Regions from separate parts of the Enterobacter sp. SCRI0065 genome, predicted to be linked through region 2. Evidence: predicted binding sites of a transcription regulator. Region 2 holds the regulator's gene; the other holds the start of a gene.
The links. The regulator Fur, encoded in region 2, represses iron uptake genes when iron is present. The targets are predictions, from matches to a motif close to ATAATAATGAGAACNACTATCAA.

Region 1 (5,216 bases), on a different contig from region 2:
GCTGAGGGTAATGGACTGGCTCTTATTATACTGCCCCCCCATGATCACCACACTGTCGTGTTCCTGATCGATAAGGAAGTTGGCTAATGGTAAATAGTTGGTGATGATTTGTACCGGCTTGCCGCACATTTCACGCCCTAGTAAAAAGGCTGTGGACCCGCAGTTTATGACCACGCTTTCGCCTGGATTGACAAGTTGAGAGGCCGCTCTGGCAATGCGCACTTTTTCGTCGTGGTTCTGTGCCTGATGAATATTCATCGGCGTCCAGCGCGGACGCTGCTGGCTAATAGCCTCTGCGCCGTTACGCACTTTTTTCAGCTTGCCGCTCTCATCAAGCTTATTGATATCGCGGCGCGCTGTTGCCGGGGAAATTTCTAAACGTTCAATCACTTGTTCGACGGTGACAAACCCTGTTTGCGCCAGGAGTTCCAGTAGAATTTGATGCCGTTGCGCTTCCGTCATGAGCTATTCCGATAATAATTGATTTTTAAAGATGATATTTGAAATAGCCTGAAAATACTAAGCAAAATATGACATCGCCAGGCACATGGCCTGGCGAGGGAAGTTCCGGTATTAAAGGAAAGATTTGAACGGCAGATCGGGCTCGATAGTGAAGCAATCCTCGAAACCGCGCGGATAATGGTATTCGAAATTATCTTTATCCAGCGGCCAGGTAAACTTGCCGCCGACCTGCCAGATGAACGGCTTAAAGCCATACTTCAGGCGGTCTTTTTTCATCTCCCACAGTACGCGGATTTCCTGCGGATCGGCCTGGAAGTTTGACCAAATGTCATGGTGGAAGGGGATAACCACTTTGGTGTTCAGCGCTTCGGCCATGCGCAGCATATCAGCGCTGGTCATCTTGTCGGTGATCCCGCGTGGATTCTCGCCATACGAACCGAGCGCAACGTCAATCTGATGCTCGTTGCCATGCTTCGCATAGTAGTTTGAGTAGTGTGAATCACCGCTGTGATACAACGAACCGCCAGGCGTTTTGAACAAATAGTTCACCGCACGCTCGTCCATACCGTCCGGCAGAACGCCTGCTGCTTTTTGATCCGCAGGCAGGGTAATGAGCGCGGTACGGTCAAACGCATCAAGAGCATGAATCTCAACGTCTTTGATTTTCACCACGTCGCCCGGTTTCATGACGATACAGCGCTCTTTTGGTACGCCCCAGCCAATCCACAAATCAACACAGGTCTGCGGGCCGATAAAGGGAACATCGTCTGCACAGTTTTGCATGACGGCAGCGGCCACATTGACGTCAATATGATCGTTATGATCGTGGGTAGACAGGACGGCGTCGATCTGACGAATGGCGAAAGGATCCAGCACAAACGGCGTGGTGCGCAGGTTAGGCTGTAATTTTTTCACCCCTGCCATGCGTTGCATCTGATGGCCTTGTTTCATCAATGGGTTGCCGTGGCTCTGTTTACCTGTCCCGCACCAAAAATCGACGCAGATGTTGGTACTACCCTCAGATTTAAGCCAAATTCCGGTACAGCCCAGCCACCACATGGCAAACGTACCTGGCGCAACCTGTTCCTGTTCGATCTCTTCGTTTAGCCAGCTACCCCATTCCGGGAAAGTACTAAGAATCCAGGACTCACGGGTGATGCTTTTCACTTTACTCATCTTTTGACTCCCTGCGTTTAATCATAATTAATCATATAGTGATTTGTTATGATTGATGTTGTCATCATTGAATCAGCAATGCAACGGCATTTTTGCAGATTTGTGCGGGTAATACCTTCGTACCCTAAAAGGTGACAAGACGCACTCTTCGTTTTAATTTGTACTTAATTACATGAATTTAATGAATAAATGCTAACTTCCATTTTAGTAATGAAAATCACTATTAACTGCAGGGAAATAATTTGCGTGATGGGTCACAAATAATCAAATTCAATCTTGTGGTGATTATTTGTGATTACTAGAGTGAGGGCACTTAACGCACGGAGGTTGACCTTCGTGTATTCACTTTCTGGAGAGTGCTATGGAAATTCTCTACAGCGTCTTTACCGTCTTCTTCAATCAGGTAATGACCAATGCGCCGCTGTTACTGGGTATTGTGACATGTCTTGGCTATATCCTTTTGCGCAAAAGCGTCAGCGTGATTGTCAAAGGGACCATCAAAACGATTATCGGTTTTATGCTATTGCAGGCAGGTTCTGGCATTTTAACTAGCACCTTCAAGCCTGTTGTCGCCAAGATGTCCGAAGTTTATGGCATTAACGGCGCTATCTCAGACACCTACGCCTCCATGATGGCGACCATTGAACGAATGGGCGAGGCTTACAGTTGGGTGGGGTATGCGGTCCTGCTCGCACTGGCATTGAACATTATTTATGTTCTGCTGCGTCGCATAACGGGCATACGAACCATCATGCTTACCGGCCATATCATGTTCCAGCAGGCTGGGCTTATCGCGGTATTCTTCTTTATCTTCGGTTATCCGATGTGGACAACCATCATCTGTACGGCCGTGTTGGTGTCACTCTACTGGGGCATCACCTCCAACATGATGTACAAGCCAACCCAGGAAGTGACCGACGGCTGCGGATTCTCCATTGGTCACCAACAGCAGTTTGCATCCTGGTTAGCCTATAAAGTCGCTCCGTTCCTCGGCAAGAAAGAAGAGAGCGTTGAAGACCTCAAGCTGCCTGGCTGGTTGAATATTTTCCACGACAATATTGTCTCCACGGCGATTGTCATGACCATCTTCTTTGGCGCCATTCTGCTCTCTTTCGGCATCGACGTTGTACAGGCGATGGCGGGGAAAACCCACTGGACTATCTACATTCTGCAGACGGGCTTCCAGTTTGCGGTGGCGATTTTCATCATCACCCAGGGTGTGAGGATGTTCGTGGCAGAGCTCTCTGAAGCGTTTAACGGGATCTCCCAGCGTCTTATTCCTGGTGCCGTGCTCGCCATCGACTGTGCGGCAATCTATAGCTTTGCGCCAAACGCGGTAGTGTGGGGCTTTATGTGGGGCACGATTGGCCAGCTGATTGCCGTTGGCATTCTCGTGGGCTGCGGCTCTTCCATTCTGATTATCCCGGGCTTTATCCCGATGTTCTTCTCCAATGCCACCATCGGCGTGTTTGCTAACCACTTCGGCGGCTGGCGCGCTGCGCTCAAAATTTGTCTGGTGATGGGCATGATTGAAATCTTCGGCTGCGTCTGGGCGGTAAAACTCACCGGAATGAGCGCCTGGATGGGTATGGCGGACTGGTCAATTCTGGCACCACCAATGATGCAAGGCTTTGCTTCCGTCGGCATCGTCTTTATGGCCGTCATTATCTTGATTGCCCTGGCTTATATGGTCTTCGCGGGTCGCGCGCTTCGCGCTGAAGAAGACGCAGAAAAACAACTGGCAGAGCATTCTGCTTAATAAGGAGTTCTGATTATGACCGTACGTATTCTGGCTGTGTGTGGAAATGGCCAAGGCAGCTCCATGATCATGAAAATGAAAGTGGACCAGTTCCTGACCGAGCAGGGTGTTAATCATACGGTGAATAGCTGCGCCGTAGGTGAGTATAAAAGCGAGCTCAGCGGTGCGGATGTCATCATCGCCTCGACCCATATTGCTGGTGAAATCACGGTGTCAGGCAATAAATATGTGGTGGGCGTGCGCAATATGCTTTCTGCCGCTGATTTTGGTCCCAAGCTGATGGAAGTGATCAACGCGCACTTTCCGAACGATCTGAAATAAGGACGCGTCATGAAACTACGTGATTCGCTGGCGGAGAATAACTCCATTCTGTTACAGGCCGAGGCCAATACCTGGCAGGAAGCCGTCAAGCTGAGCGTGGATCTGCTGGTCAAAGCGGACGTTGTCGAGCCGCGCTACTACCAGGCCATTCTGGATGGTGTTGCCCAGCACGGACCCTATTTTGTTATCGCTCCCGGGCTGGCTATGCCACACGGTCGACCGGAAGAGGGCGTCAAAAAAACCGGCTTTGCGCTGGTCACACTGAAAACGCCGCTGGTGTTTAACCATGAAGATAACGATCCGGTCGACATCCTGATCACCATGGCAGCGGTTGATGCCAACACGCATCAGGAAGTGGGCATCATGCAGATCGTTAACTTGTTTGACGACGAAGCCAACTTCGACCGTTTACGCGCCTGCCGTACCGAGCAGGAAGTACTGAATTTAATCGATCGCGCCAATGCGGCGGCAGTTTAAGAGGGAATTGAAAATGTCATTACCAATGTTGCAGGTCGCGCTGGATAACCAAACCATGTCTTCTGCGTATGAAACTACACGCCTGATTGCAGATGAAGTGGACATTATCGAAGTCGGTACCATTCTTTGCGTCGCGGAAGGTGTGCGCGCCGTACGCGATCTGAAAGCACTGTACCCGCACAAAATCGTGCTGGCGGATGCCAAAATTGCCGATGCGGGAAAAATCCTCTCCCGTATGTGTTTCGAAGCCAACGCCGACTGGGTCACCGTGATTTGCTGTGCGGATATCAACACCACCAAAGGCGCGCTGGACGTGGCAAAAGAGTTCAACGGCGACGTTCAGATCGAACTGACCGGCTACTGGACCTGGGAGCAGGCGCAGGAGTGGCGTGATGCGGGGATTCAGCAGGTTGTCTATCACCGCAGTCGTGACGCGCAGGCCGCCGGTGTGGCCTGGGGCGAGGCGGATATCACCGCTATCAAACGTCTGGCAGATATGGGCTTTAAAGTCACCGTAACGGGCGGCCTGGCGCTGGAAGATCTGCCGTTGTTCCAGGGCATCCCTATTCATGTGTTTATTGCAGGCCGCAGTATCCGCGATGCTGCTTCTCCGGTCGAAGCCGCGCGTCAGTTCAAACGCTCAATCGCCCAGCTGTGGGGATAAGGAGCGGGTATGTTGTCTAAACAAGTCCCGTTAGGTATTTATGAGAAAGCCCTCCCCGCCGGGGAGGGCTGGCTTGAACGCTTGATGCTGGCCAAAAAGCTGGGTTTTGATTTCGTCGAAATGTCGGTAGATGAAACTGACGGACGTCTTGCGCGCCTTGACTGGAATCGTGAGGAGCGTCTGGCGCTGGTCAGTGCGGTGGCAGAAACAGGTGTTCGTGTGCCGTCAATGTGTCTGAGCGCCCATCGCCGTTTTCCGCTTGGCAGCGAAGATGATGCGGTTCGCGACCAGGGTCTGGACATCATGCGTAAAGCCATCAAGTTTGCGCAAGATGTGGGTATCCGCGTGATTCAACTG
Region 2 (5,216 bases):
TAATTCGCGTCGCGAAAAATAGTCTAAAGACGGTAGTTAATTCGAGGGTATTTCTAACTACCCCTGACCTATTGGTCATTTATATTTTTCGCCGTTCAGGCGTTTTTAATTCGTCAAAGAGGAACAATCTATGCGTACGTTCAGTGGCAAACGTAGTGCGCTGGCGCTGGCTATTGCCGGTATCACAGCAATGTCGGCTTTTGTTGCCGCACCAGAGGCTAAAGCAGCAGGATTCATTGATGATTCAACTCTCACGGGTGGTATCTATTACTGGCAGCGTGAACGTGACCGTAAAGACGTAACCGAAAATAAATACAAAACCAACCTTTCCCATTCTACATGGAACGCCAACCTGGATTTCCAGTCTGGCTATGCCGCAGATATGTTCGGTCTGGATATTGCCGCCTTTACGGCCATTGAAATGGCGGAAAATGGCGACAGCGCGCACCCGAACGAAATTGCATTTTCGTCCAGCAATAAAGCCTACAAGGAAGACTGGTCCGGCGATAAGAGTGGGATAAGCCTTTATAAGGCCGCCGCTAAATTCAAATATGGCCCGGTATGGGCGCGTGGTGGTTATATTCAGCCAACCGGTCAAACGCTATTAGCGCCGCACTGGAGCTTTATGCCTGGTACTTATCAGGGTGCAGAAGCCGGGGCTAATTTTGACTACGGTGATGCGGGGGCGTTGAGTTTCTCCTATATGTGGACCAACGAGTACAAAGCTCCGTGGCACATTGAGATGGACAAGTTCTACCAGAACGATAAAAAAACCAAAGTCGACTATCTGCATTCCCTCGGTGCAAAATATGACTTTAAAAATGATCTCGTGCTGGAAGCGGCATTTGGTCAGGCAGAAGGCTATGTTGACCAGTACTTTGCCAAAGCCAGCTACAAATTCGATATCGTCGGCGGTCCGCTGTCGACCACCTATCAGTTCTACGGTACTCGCGATAAAGTCAGCGATGGCGGCGTGAACGATCTTTATGATGGTACCGCGTGGCTGCAAGCGTTGACCTTCGGGTATAAAGTGGGACAAGTTGATTTACGTCTCGAAGGAACCTGGGTGAAAGCGGAAGGGCAGCAGGGCTACTTCCTCCAGCGCATGACGCCAACCTACGCCTCTTCAAACGGTCGTCTGGATATCTGGTGGGATAACCGTTCTGACTTCAACGCCGATGGTGAAAAAGCACTCTTCTTCGGTGCGATGTATGACCTGAAAAACTGGAATCTGCCGGGCTGGGCAGTGGGTGCATCTTACGCTTACGCGTGGGACGCCAAGCCTGCTGATATGGCAACGCCGGATGCCTACTACGATCCGAACTACCGTCTGAAAGAATCGTCATACAGCCTGGACGCAATCTACACCCTCCAGGATGGCCGTGCGAAAGGCACGATGTTCAAACTGCACTTCACCCAGTACGACAACCATTCCGATATTCCGAGCTACGCGGGCGGTTACGGCAATATCTTCCAGGATGAACGTGACGTGAAATTCATGGTTATCGCACCTTTCACTATCTTCTGATGAATTCTCCGGCGGGATGGCCCCCCCCCGTCTCGCCGGAATGGAGACTGTTATGTTGAAAAAAATCGTCATGGTCGCGGTGCTTGCATCGGGACTGGTTGCCTGCGCACAGCCTCAGGCACCAAAAGAAGACTCCCGTTTGAAAGAAGCCTATAGCGCTTGTATTAATACGGCACAAGGATCGCCGGAGAAAATCGAGGCCTGTCAGAGCGTGCTGAATGTACTCAGAAAAGAGAAAGCGCATGAGCAGTTTGCGACTCAGGAAAACGTCAGGGTGATGGATTATCAGGCTTGCATCCAGGCGCGCAAAACCGGCAACGATCAGGAAGTGGCAAAAAGCTGCGACAAAATCTGGCAAGAGATACGCAATAACAACGCGAACTGATTAATAGCAGGCAAAAAAAAGCCAACCTTGCGGTTGGCTCTTTGCTTTGTATAAATGCACCCTTATTTCGGGGTATGCGCGTGCTCATTTTCGCGACAATCGCCTTCTGCACAGTGACCGTACAGGTACAGGCTGTGGTTGGTCAGGCGAATACCATGTCGGGTGGCAATCTCACGCTGACGCGCTTCGATAGAGTCATCGCTAAATTCAATCACCTTGCCGCAGTCGAGGCAGATAAGGTGATCGTGGTGATGCTGCTGGGTCAGTTCAAAAACGGATTTACCGCCTTCGAAGTTATGACGGGTGACAATCCCTGCGTCGTCGAATTGATTCAAAACGCGGTAAACGGTCGCCAGGCCAATCTCTTCACCCATGTCAATCAGGCGCTTGTACAAGTCTTCCGCACTGACGTGATGATTGTCCGGCCCTTGCAGAACTTCCAGAATCTTTAAACGAGGAAGCGTAACTTTCAGGCCAGCCTTCTTTAATGCGGTATTGTTGTCAGTCATGCGGAATCTGTCCTGTTGCTAAACGATTCACTTCTAAAGAAGAAGTGACAGAAAATGCACTTGGGATAATGCGTCTCATTATAGAACTGCCATGCTTAAATGAAAACTGCAAGTCTCAAGCAAAGTATGCTTATAAAAACGTGGTACCGCCAACAAAGTTAGCCGAGTGAGTCCACTTTAACCTGGTTTATTGTACAGGTCTGAAAGCAAAAGTTAAAAATTTGTAGCAATTATTTTAATTGGAATTACCTATCAATGCGGCGCAACTAAGCTGAAGCGCCGCATCTTCAATCAGGCATTCAGAATATCGTCGAGATGTAGCTCGTCGCGAATCTGTTTTACCCACTGCGTCACGCGTTCAGCGGTCAGTTCTGGCTGGCGGTCTTCATCAATCGCCAGACCGACAAAGTGATCGTCATCTGCAAGACCTTTTGATGCTTCAAAGTGGTAACCCGCTGTCGGCCAGTGGCCTACGATGGCTGCACCGCGTGGTTCGATAATGTCGCGGATGGTGCCCAAAGCGTCACAGAAATATTCTGCGTAGTCTTCCTGGTCGCCACAGCCAAACAGCGCCACGAGCTTACCGTTGAAGTCTACTTCTTCTAGCGTAGGGAAAAAGTCATCCCAGTCACACTGTGCTTCGCCGTAGTACCAGGTTGGGATGCCCAGCAGCAAAATATCATAACCTTCGAGATCTTCTTTGCTGCTCTTAGCAATGTCATGCACGTCGGCAACGTCTTTACCAAGCTGTTTCTGAATGTTTTTTGCGATGTTTTCGGTGTTACCCGTATCGCTGCCGAAAAAAATGCCGATGATTGCCATGAGTAAAATAACCTCTTGAAACTTAATGGTATGGTGGCGCAATTTGTCCACGGATAAGGGCAATCATAGCAGAACAGAGAAGTCCACGGAAACAGCTATCACGCTGGACTGCACTCTGTGCTACATGAAAGTGACGTGAAGTCGATTTTTCAGACTCTTACTGGGAATGGCGTAATGCCTGGAGTTGCGCCATGAGCATCTCTTCGATCAGCTCGCTGCGGCTGATTTCACGAGCATCGGCCAGTTCGCTCAGCGCGTCGACGGCATCCGCATTGAGTTTAAGCTCGACGCGTTTAAGCCCACGACTTTTGTCGCGTTTAAGCTGGTTGCGCTTATTGATGCGCAATTGTTCATCGCGCGAAAGCGGATTGGTTTTAGGTCGTCCCGGTCGACGTTCAGTCGCGAACAGATCTAATGTCGTACGGTCCGTTTGTTCTTTGGCCATGATTCAGAGACTTCGGGGAAAACGAGCGGCCCTGCTATTGCCGGGGCGATGAGCGCGACATCATACATTACTGGTATCAGGACGCCAACGACTGGCGTCCTGCAGACGATCGGTCGCTGGCTTTTTAATCAAATCACCGTTTCAGATAGATATCGACGGATGGCGCGCAGGACAGCCTCCGGCTTTTCGGCGTGAACCCAATGACCTGCCCCGGCAATCACATGCGCACGCGCCTGCGGGAATTGCGCGACCAGTGCATCCCGATAAGCCTCCGTGACGTAGGGTGAATTGCCACCACGGATAAACAGGGTAGGGTGCTGCCAGGCAGGAATCGCCTGCCAGCCGACAATATGGCTATATTGGTCCCACAGCACCGGCACGTTAAAACGCCATGCCCCATCGATGAAAGACTTCAACAAGAACTGTACCACGCCTTCTTCATCGAGTTGCTCACGCATAATAGCAGCAGCCTGTTGGCGTGTGGATGCGCCAGCTTCGGTGACTGCATTAATAGCCGCAAAGATCTCATCGTGGCGACGAACGTCATAATCCACCGGGGCGACATCAATCACCACCAGCTGGTCAATACGTTCTGGCGCAAGCGCGGTTAGCGCCATCACCGCTTTACCACCCATTGAGTGCCCAATAAACGTGGCCTTCTCTATCTGGTTTGCATCAAGCGTGTCCAGCAGATCCTGTGCCATTGCCGCATAGGTCATCTCAGGGCTTCGTTCAGAAAGGCCATGATTTCGCATGTCCACCTGCAGAATATCGCGATCGCTCACCAGATCGCGCGCCAGCACGCCAAGATTATCAAGGCTGCCAAAAAGGCCGTGAACCAGCACGATGGGAGAATTATTGTTCGTCGATTGTGCAGATTGCGCTCGGGTATTCAATTTCATGGCAAAGTTCTTTTTTTACGTCTGTCAGGTTAGGGTATTATGTTGACCATTCTGCCGCCCGGCTGCAAGGATCCAGTTTAATCTGACTTTTGCCGCCACCCTGGCTTGACCCTATCCGCGGTTGGGATTTGACCCTATAATCCCAACGACTTGTATTCAGATAAGATATTGCACTGGATTAAGATGAAAACAATCGAAGTTGATGATGAGCTCTATGCGTATATTGCCAGCCACACGCGACATATTGGCGAGAGTGCGTCCGACATTTTACGACGCATGCTGAAATTTTCCGCCGCCTCACAGCCTGCAACTCCGGTTTCTAAAGAGGCTCGTCAGCCAAACGTTGTGGCTGAAGCAAAAACCGTCGCGCCGGTGAAGGATAAAGTCCGTGCCGTGCGTGAACTGCTGCTCTCCGACGAATATGCAGATCAAAAGAAAGCGGTTAACCGTTTTCTGCTGGTGCTGACTACACTTTATTCACTGGATAACAAAGCGTTTGCTGAGGCGACCGAGTCGCTCCATGGCCGTACACGCGTGTACTTTGCGGTGGATGAGCAGACGCTGATTCAAAACGGTAACCAAACCAAACCAAAACAGGTTCCGGCGACCCCTTACTGGGTCATCA

Region 1: the regulator Fur is predicted to act here: its motif matches at 1,843-1,865, upstream of ulaG (L-ascorbate 6-phosphate lactonase).

The regions. Positions count from the first base shown of each region.
Region 1 covers NZ_JCBAJB010000004.1:1,982-7,197, forward strand. Annotated here, with positions in the region: gene ulaR (HTH-type transcriptional regulator UlaR) at 1-462, opposite strand, end outside; gene ulaG (L-ascorbate 6-phosphate lactonase) at 574-1,638, opposite strand; gene ulaA (PTS ascorbate transporter subunit IIC) at 2,000-3,397, shown strand; gene ulaB (PTS ascorbate transporter subunit IIB) at 3,413-3,718, shown strand; gene ulaC (PTS ascorbate transporter subunit IIA) at 3,728-4,195, shown strand; gene ulaD (3-keto-L-gulonate-6-phosphate decarboxylase UlaD) at 4,209-4,859, shown strand; gene AC6EMZ_RS12535 (L-ribulose-5-phosphate 3-epimerase) at 4,869-5,216, shown strand, end outside.
Region 2 covers NZ_JCBAJB010000001.1:431,684-436,899, forward strand. Annotated here, with positions in the region: gene chiP (chitoporin ChiP) at 131-1,528, shown strand; gene chiQ (ChiQ/YbfN family lipoprotein) at 1,584-1,913, shown strand; gene fur (ferric iron uptake transcriptional regulator) at 1,976-2,422, opposite strand; gene fldA (flavodoxin FldA) at 2,714-3,244, opposite strand; gene ybfE (LexA regulated protein) at 3,402-3,689, opposite strand; gene ybfF (esterase) at 3,818-4,591, opposite strand; gene seqA (replication initiation negative regulator SeqA) at 4,775-5,216, shown strand, end outside.